Regions from separate parts of the Desulfosporosinus sp. FKA genome, predicted to be linked through region 1. Evidence: riboswitches for the same ligand, from Rfam matches in the RefSeq annotation. Region 1 holds a riboswitch; the other holds the start of a gene.
What was found. A riboswitch is a leader RNA that binds a small molecule or an ion and turns the genes downstream of it on or off. The one in region 1 is predicted to bind lysine.
Positions count from the first base shown of each region.

Region 1 (4,434 bases):
CCATGATTATTAGTAACTAACGTATTGGAGATTGATAACTGGGATTCTAACTACAGATTGAATGCCATCGATTGGATTTCCAACATTGGAAAACAATCGAGCATTTGTTAGAAACAGCACACCATCAATAATTCCGCCATAATTTCCAACCCATTCGCTCGAATCGGTTCCGACAATGACTCTTGCACCTATGGGAAGTGTATCAAACAAAACTGCCAAATTAGGTCTAAAACCACCCATAACTCATAATCTCCTTTCCATTTCGACTGGTAAATCCAGTCTTTATAAGACAATTCTCAGGCGGAGATCAAGAAATTTCGAGATTAAGAGTTTTGGGACTAAGGACTTTTTCTATTGTTTCTTTTCAGGATATAGTATGAATCTTGTCCCCAAAAGGTGACCTCATTATTCTATTTGAAGCTCAAAAATAATAAGCCGCTCAAATTAATGCGGCTTATATCTTTGTGACCCTGTAATTAAGTCTATTTTTAACTTAAGGGCTTGTTCATGCTGTTGTTCTGAGTTACATAGGCTAAACGCCCTCTAAGTTGTGTAACATGACGCTGCATATCACTCGACATCTCCTTAAACATTTGTTTAGCCGACTCATCCAAAGTTGAGGTGGAGAAGGTTTCGTAGGTTCCTAGTGCCGATTGTGCCGCAGCTACAGCCTTTTCTAAATCTGCTTGAACAGTCATAGGTTAATCCCTCCTAGTCATTTAAAGCTATTATGTGCAGTTGTTCCTTTATTTACTCAAACAATCATGGGCAAAATTCTTTATTAAAACCTTTACTTGGTTTAGATTTAAACGATATCAAAATGCAAAATTGCGCATTTTGTTTTAAATTCATTAAATATTTTAGAGGTTTATAATTCAACAGCAAAACAATTAACATCTTATTTGTGAAATTTATTTCTTATTAATTTTAAACACTTTTAAAACCACCACTTCACTAATATAGTTTAGTCAAATCTAACTAATATCCAACTGTATAATTTTGTTTTTTTTACAATAATTAATGCATTGATTGAGTTTTTATTTCATGTTAGTATAATTAAGTTAACTTTTAAAGTTTTAAATAAGGAGGCCTTCATAAAATGAACTCATACTTTGATACTGTTAAAAACGAAATGCGCGATTGGAAAAAGGCTGTTTTTGTTATTATCTTCACAGTTGCTCGAATTATTTATGGTTTTGCTTGGGTTCAAGCTGGTTGGGAAAAAGCCACTTCAGGCTGGCTTAACTTTGCCGGAGGCCATGCAAAGGGGCTTATAGCGGGAATGGCTGCCAACATGCTGCCGCCTAAAGCTCATGGTTTTGATCCTCTTTATATTAATAAATTATGGGCATGGGTTGCAGTTCACATCTTTAATGGCATGCCTGGTGTAACTGATTTCTTAGTCCCTCTCTGTGAAATAGCCGTTGGTATTGGGATGATCATCGGCTTCAGGCTCTTATGGGTTGCACTTCTTGGACTCTTTCTCAATGTACAGTTTATTACCGCTGGTTCCGGTAACAACTTCGGCTATATTTGGACAAATATTATTGTCATGAATTTTGCCAAATATTTTGAGTTAATTGGTTTAAGCGGATATCTCAAGTCTAAAAAAGGGCAAAGATTCTAAAATAAGCAATGGCAAAAGGGATCATCAAAAACTTTAAATAGTTTCTGATGATCCCTACTTTTTCAGTCTTCATAATACAATGTTCCTGGCAATTTTCCTTTTCATTAAAGGGAAGATATCAAGGAATTTTAAACCAACTGATCTAGCCACTGAAAATATTCATTCTCTAATTGACCAAGCGTATACTCATTTCTCGCATCTCTGAGTTGTTTATTAAGGCTGCATTTATCCGCATCGCGAAGCAAAACGATTCTCATAGGTGCATCCACAAGTACTCCCCCTTATTGCATATTTAGGATTAACATATCAGCCGTAATCCAAAGGAAAACACGAGTAGTATCCATACCGCTGCAAAATCTCCTTAATCTACAGGCTGCTGTAAATATTAAGTAATGAATCAAGACTCCAACACAAATGCTATTATATTCCAAATGCGGAACAGAATCAATTTAATCCCTTAAAAATTTTAGTTGTTCTCATTTTTTTTCATCACTTGTTTTCTAAAACTACTTTCTAGATCTCTGTTTCAACATGAGGGTCGAGTCCAAGTGAACTCGTTCAGCTAAATCGACAAGATAAAATCCATAAACTTACAGTTCAAATGAGCAGAATGCTCATTGACAAGAGGGCTTATCCCGGTTACGATACTTAAGGATCAATTTTAATTCCATAGAACCATAATTTCAGGGTAGAGGCGCGGTCCTCAAGAGTAAAGTCATTTTTAATTTGGGCAATATTATGGCTTGAAAGGGAGTATCGCCGAAGTGTGTGAGATAATTCCCAAAAACTCACATGCTGGTTATGTATTTGAAAGGAACATAACTGTCACAAGCGTCTTGTGGAGAGCTACCTCCTTCGGAGATATACCTTCTAAACAGGGTAAGCCCTTACGCAGCACATAGATCGCTTCGAGGGCTTACTTTTATTTTGCCTTAAGAAAAAGTATGGAGGATTAATATGAGTGACAAAAAGCTAGGGTTTTGGTTATTAACCGCACTTGTTACCGGAAACATGGTTGGATCGGCAATATTTATGCTTCCACAATCTCTTTCCAACGTCGGTTCCCCTGCAGGTGTGTTGCTTGCCTGGCTATTCACCGGCCTCGGTGTTTTAATGCTGGCCCATGTATATGGCCAGCTGTCAGATTTTAAGTCTGAATTAATCGGCGGTCCGCCCAGTTATACACGAGAATTATTTGGCAGCAAAAGCAAGCTGGGACAAATCATGGGATTCGAAATCTCATGGGGATATTGGACCTCAAACTCACCTGGAAATGCTGCAATTCTTATTACACTTGTTGGTTATCTAACGTATTTCCTGCCTGTTTTACAATCTAAAACAATTCTCTTTTCCCTGGGCAGCTTTAATATTCAGACAGGTAATTTTCTCTCTTTTGTTATTGCTTCGGCGGTACTTTGGTTTGTTCATTATCTTATGTTTAAAGGAACCTATGCTGCCAGCAAAATTAACTTTTTTGCTACTGTGACTAAAATCCTAGGATTTATCTTTTTTATAATAATTGCTCTTTCCATCTTCGATGTTACGTATCTCCATCCGTTTATTGCAGAAAAGACGCTTAAATCAGGTGAAACAATCGGACTTTTTCAGCAAATGAATCAAGGAGCTATTCTTACACTCTGGGCCTTCGTCGGTGTTGAATCCGCAGTATGGCTATCCGGACGTGCCAAAAAGCAACAAGACGTTAAATGGGCAACACTTACAGGTTTGGTAATTGCCCTAGCTATTTACCTTCTCATTACATTTTTAGCAATGGGGGCATTGCCCGCTAAAGAATTGATGGTTGCCGACAAACCTTTAGTTGACGTTCTTACGAGAATTATTGGGCCAAAGGGTTCTTTGATTATGGCGGCTCTCGGAGTTCTTTCCATGCTCGGTGCAACAGTTGGTTGGATCTTACTAAGTGTTGAGGTCCCATACCAATCCGCTCGCCTTAATCTCTTCCCTCACTGGTTCGTTAAAGAAAACAAAAATGGGGCACCCTACCGTGCTGCCTGGATAACAAACGGTCTTACTCAATTATTCCTGCTGTCAATGATTTCGGATACTATTGCCAATGCATTTAATGAAATGATTGTTATTGCCACCCTTGCAAATTTAGTTCCTTACCTTTTCTCCGGCATTTATTCTCTGGTAGTCGTTTTAAAAGGAGAGAACTACGAAAAGATTAATCTCTGGAAACGTTTACTGGATGGAACAATGGCTTTGGGAGCCTCTCTTTATTCTTTCTGGGTTTTGAAATCAGGCTTAAGTGATTTAAAAACTTTAGCCCTTGGCATGTTGCTCATCGTATCTGGATTAATTCTTGTCCCCTTGCTGCCGAAGCAGTTGAGCGCCTAAGAAGCGATAACCCTGCTTCTTAATCGGCTGTTGCTTGCTTTAAATATGGCCTGCTGGAAAGATATAGCCAAACTGCCCCGCATATCAATCCCAAAATAATATTCAAAACTCCAATAACAGCAATTTGATTATTCGAGCTCAGAGAAACGATGCCCATGCCAACACTTCCCATAACCGTGGCAAAGGAACCCATAAGTGATGAGACGGAGCCTGTGTCTCCCTGTTGCTGTTCTAACATCAAAAATGCGCTCGGCGGACGCATTGCACTTCCGGAAACAGTAGAGAGCACCAAAGTAACTGCAAACAGCAGTGGTGAATAGCTGCCAACGAGACTGATAAGTAACCCACTTATGATTGTTAGAGCAAAACAAGTGTTGATAATTGTAGTACGCTTATAATAGTTTGATAAACGGATATAAATGAGTGGGCCAAACAGCATCCCCAAGGCA
Region 1 is NZ_NAHZ01000034.1:427,252-431,685, forward strand. It holds gene B5771_RS23240 (hypothetical protein) at 10-240, opposite strand; gene B5771_RS23245 (DUF1657 domain-containing protein) at 489-698, opposite strand; gene B5771_RS23250 (DoxX family protein) at 1,100-1,627, shown strand; gene B5771_RS24455 (hypothetical protein) at 1,756-1,896, opposite strand; lysine riboswitch at 2,309-2,484, shown strand; gene B5771_RS23255 (amino acid permease) at 2,585-3,985, shown strand; gene B5771_RS23260 (multidrug effflux MFS transporter) at 4,005-4,434, opposite strand, start outside.

Region 2 (4,434 bases), on a different contig from region 1:
GGATATGGTTGAAAGGAGGAAGGTTCGTGAAAGTTACGTTTCCGCATATGGGGAATGCTTGGATAGTCATTCAAACACTCTTTGAATCTCTAAACATTGAGGTTGTTGTCCCTCCTCAGAACAGCAAACAGACGTTAACCTTAGGCTCAAAATTAGCCCCCGAAGCTGCCTGTTTGCCTTTGAAATTAAATCTGGGCAATTATATTGAAGCGGTTCGAGATGGTGCTGATACAATTGTTATAACAGGGGGAATTGGTCCCTGCCGCTTTGGCTATTATGGAGAGATTGAACGGCAAATCCTCAGAGAAGCAGGTTATCATTTTGATGTCGTGACCCTAGAGCCGCCGGATGGCAGTCTAAGGGGACTGGCGCAGCGAATTCGCTATTTAGCCGGCAAGAAAAATTCTTGGGCTTCAATCCTTAAAGCCCTGCGCTTTGCTTACCTTAAATGTGTTGCTCTGGATCAAGTTGAGGATATGATCCATGCCGCTAGACCAAGGCTGTCTGATTCTCACGAAACGGAAAGGCTTTATGAGGAAGGTAAAAAACGCTTGGCTCAGGCTATGACCGTTAAAGGGATTCGAGATTCGGTATGTTCAATACGCCAAAGTTTGCGTGATCATCAAATGACTGGTATTAAGAATGCTGATAGGTTTCATAAGCCATTGCGTATTGGAATTATCGGAGAAATATACACGATTTTAGATCCCTTTACCTCCGTGGGGATAGAGGAAGAATTAGGACGTCTGGGAGTAGAAGTAGATCGTTCAATTTATCTTTCAGGGTGGGTAGGAAATCATATTTTTCAAGGACTTGCTCCTGGTTACCGTTCAATTCGTTCCTATCCAAGTCATGCCAAACCTTTTTTGTCTCATTTTGTTGGAGGGCATGGGCAAGAGACTGTCGGAGCTGCAGTAAAATTCGCGAGGGAAGGTTTTGACGGGATTATTCAGATTTTTCCTCTTTCATGTATGCCTGAGATCGTGGCAGCCAGCGTATTGCCAAGAGTCCAAGAAACCTATCAAGTCCCCATTATGACGCTTATCGTTGACGAGCATACTGGGCACGCTGGAATACAAACACGTTTGGAGGCCTTTGTGGATTTATTGGAAAGACCCAGCCTCAAAGGCATTTCAGAAACTTCTAGGGAGGGTGTGTCGCTTGTTGGGGAACAATAACTATTATTTAGGCGCTGATGTAGGATCGGTCAGCACAAATTTAGTGTTACTCAGTGAAAAAAATGAAGTGGCTTTAACTCTATATCTGCGAACTCAAGGACGGCCTATGCAAACGATTCAGGAAGGAATTAAAGTTTTGAGGTCAAAGATTGGAAAATCTGCCAAAATAATCGGGGTAGGGACAACTGGCAGCGCTCGTCAGCTAGCGGCAACGTTATTAGGCGCGGATGTCATTAAAAATGAAATTACTGCTCACGCTGTAGCCGCTTCCAGAGTTAATCCTTCAGTTCAGACGATTCTGGAAATCGGAGGTCAAGATTCTAAAATTATTATCCTTCGTGATGGGGTTGTTTCTGATTTTGCCATGAATACGGTCTGTGCTGCAGGAACCGGATCATTTCTTGATCAGCAAGCAGCCAGACTTGGTATACCCATTGAGGAGTTTGGCCATCTAGCCCTTGAAGCCGCAAGTCCCGTCAAAATTGCTGGAAGGTGTTCAGTCTTTGCAGAATCAGATATGATTCACAAACAGCAGCTGGGACATGCACTGCCGGATATTTTGGCCGGACTCTGCCAAGCGATGGTTCGCAATTATTTAAATAATGTTGGCAAGAACAAGGATATACGAGGCCCAATTTTCTTCCAAGGGGGTGTGGCTGCCAATCCTGGTATTCGCAAAGCCTTTGAAGAGGAGCTTGGCCAACCTATTATAGTTCCTGAACATTTTGGTGTGATGGGCGCTCTGGGTGCTGCTTATTTGGCTCAGGAAAAGGTAGGAAGGCAATCAGAATTACGGACAAGGTTCCGAGGGTTACAATTGGGTGATATCCAGTTTAATGCTCGAAGTTTTGAATGTTCCGGTTGTGCCAATCGCTGTGAAGTTGTTGAGATTCTGCAAGAAGGATCAATCTTGGCACGATGGGGAGATCGCTGCGGAAAATGGGCCAACGCCGTTGGCAAGGGTACCTACAAGGGCAAATCACAAGAAGGTGAGCAACAAGGAGCATAAAAGAAAAGAATCGGAATATTTCTGGAAAAATTCCCAGAAAAATATTTTGACCTTCCATTAGAAGTTTGGTATACTAAAAAAAATTTCATATGCCTCATCTCTTTGGAGGTGTGGTAGAGGCGCGAATGACATAAGTACTATGGAGAAGGTTGCGGCAACTGATGAGACCATAGAAAAGGGGATTTCGCCGAAGCACAAAAAGCAGCGTAATTTTTGTTGCTGGTCCTATAGTCAACAACTGTGGGACTGTCATACGATAGTTTTATTAAAACTATCGTATGGAGAACTACTCCCAACAGGAGAAGAGGGTCAATGTTTACGTGCAGTCGTACGGCAACAGAGGACCTCCTTCTGTTGCCGTTTGTATTTTATTTACTAGAGAAGGAAAAGTAATAGGAGGAAGAGAATATGAGGCTGCACGGTACACAACGAGTTAATGAACAGGGACATTTGGAAATTGGTGGGTGTGACACCGTTTCATTGGCACAGGAATTTGGCACACCTCTTTATATTATGGATGAGGCCCATATTAGGGAAATATGCAGACAATATTATTTATCCTTTATCCAAGGGATGAAAAATGCCGAGGTGATATATGCTTCTAAAGCGTTTTCCACTCTGGCTATGTGTCGAATCGTCAACCAAGAGGGATTAGGCCTGGACGTTGTCTCAGGCGGAGAACTGCATACTGCTCTGCAGGCGAAATTCCCTGCCGAGCGTATCTACTTTCATGGTAATAACAAATCGGCAGAGGAATTGGCAATGGCTATTAAGGCCGGCGTTGGACGTATTGTTGTCGATAATTTTTATGAAATGAGTCTTCTCAACGGATTGGCTGAAGAAATGCATGAATCGGTCAGCATACTTCTGCGCGTGACCCCTGGCATTGAAGCCCATACCCATGAATACATTCAGACAGGACAAATCGACTCCAAGTTTGGCTTCACCCTTGTGAACGGAACCGCTGATCGAGCTTTGGATTTGGCATTATCCTCTTCGAACCTTGTTGTCAAAGGAATCCATGCTCATATTGGGTCGCAAATATTTGAATTGGAGTCCTTTAGTCACGAAGTTCACATAATGATTCAGTATATGGCAGATATTCACAAACGGACGGGATACCTGTTAGAGGAGTTAAACTTAGGCGGAGGATTTGGAATTTACTACGCTTCAGGTGATGAACCTGCCCGGATTGAGGACTATGCCAAAACCGTGCAAAATGCTCTTGAAAATGCCTGTCAAAATTATCAATTTCCAACTCCTAAAATTATCATTGAACCCGGACGTTCTATTGTCGGAACGGCGGGTACTACCCTCTATACGGTTGGGTCAATTAAAGAAATTCCCGGAATACGTAAATATGTTGCTGTTGACGGGGGCATGGCTGATAACCCGCGTCCCGCTCTCTATCAGGCACGCTATGAAGCTGTCTTGGCTAATCGTGCCGGTGAAGAGACTGCTGAGGAGGTTTCAATCACAGGGAAGTGTTGTGAATCCGGCGATATGTTAATTTGGGATATTAATCTGCCCAAAGTTGAATCAGGTGACCTATTAGCGGTATCTTGTACCGGAGCTTATAATTACTCGATGTCTTCCAATTACAATCGCCTTGTCCGCCCTGCTGTTGTTTTAGTTGAAGGCGGCAAGGGTGATGTGATTGTAAAACGTGAAACATATAGTGATTTGTTGAGAAATGATGTTCTCCCTGAACGTTTAACCCACTTGCCTATAGCCAGCCGCTAGGATTGAAGAAAGGATCCGTGTACGTTAATTCGTATCCGGGTCCTTATTTATTAATATCTCTTTTGAGGTCGGACTAGAGTTAAATCAAGGGCAACTAAAATAAGAATGGCAATTAAAATTAGGGTCAGACCGTTGGGAGAAACGCCCCTTGAGTAAATGTTGTCAGGAATTAGAACAGGGGGATAGCCTAAAGGTAATGGCGGTATGCTTCCTAATATAGGAGGCCTGTAAGGATAAGATTGATAGTAAGAGGGTGAAGATGTTGGAAGGGGGAAAGCGGGTTGGGTGTTGATGGAATAAGGTGAATAATTTTGTTGACCCAAATAGTGGTTACGATTTAAGATGAGATTGTTTTGATGAAAGAGTAAGGGGGCCCTTGTTACAGGTCCATAGATACGGGCGTTGCCAGGGTTCAATTCTGTTCCCCCTTTCCGATAAATTCACCCGTTGTGATTGTTTTTAATCAGGTATGCTGGGGTGTGACATGAAGTGTCACACCCCTCT
Region 2 is NZ_NAHZ01000026.1:46,871-51,304, reverse strand. It holds gene B5771_RS09110 (acyl-CoA dehydratase activase-related protein) at 1-85, shown strand, start outside; gene B5771_RS09105 (acyl-CoA dehydratase activase-related protein) at 27-1,178, shown strand; gene B5771_RS09100 (acyl-CoA dehydratase activase) at 1,165-2,187, shown strand; lysine riboswitch at 2,294-2,484, shown strand; gene lysA (diaminopimelate decarboxylase) at 2,596-3,930, shown strand.
Region 2: it holds a riboswitch for lysine, as region 1 does, so the genes downstream of both, lysA (diaminopimelate decarboxylase) here and B5771_RS23255 (amino acid permease) in region 1, are expected to answer to the same signal.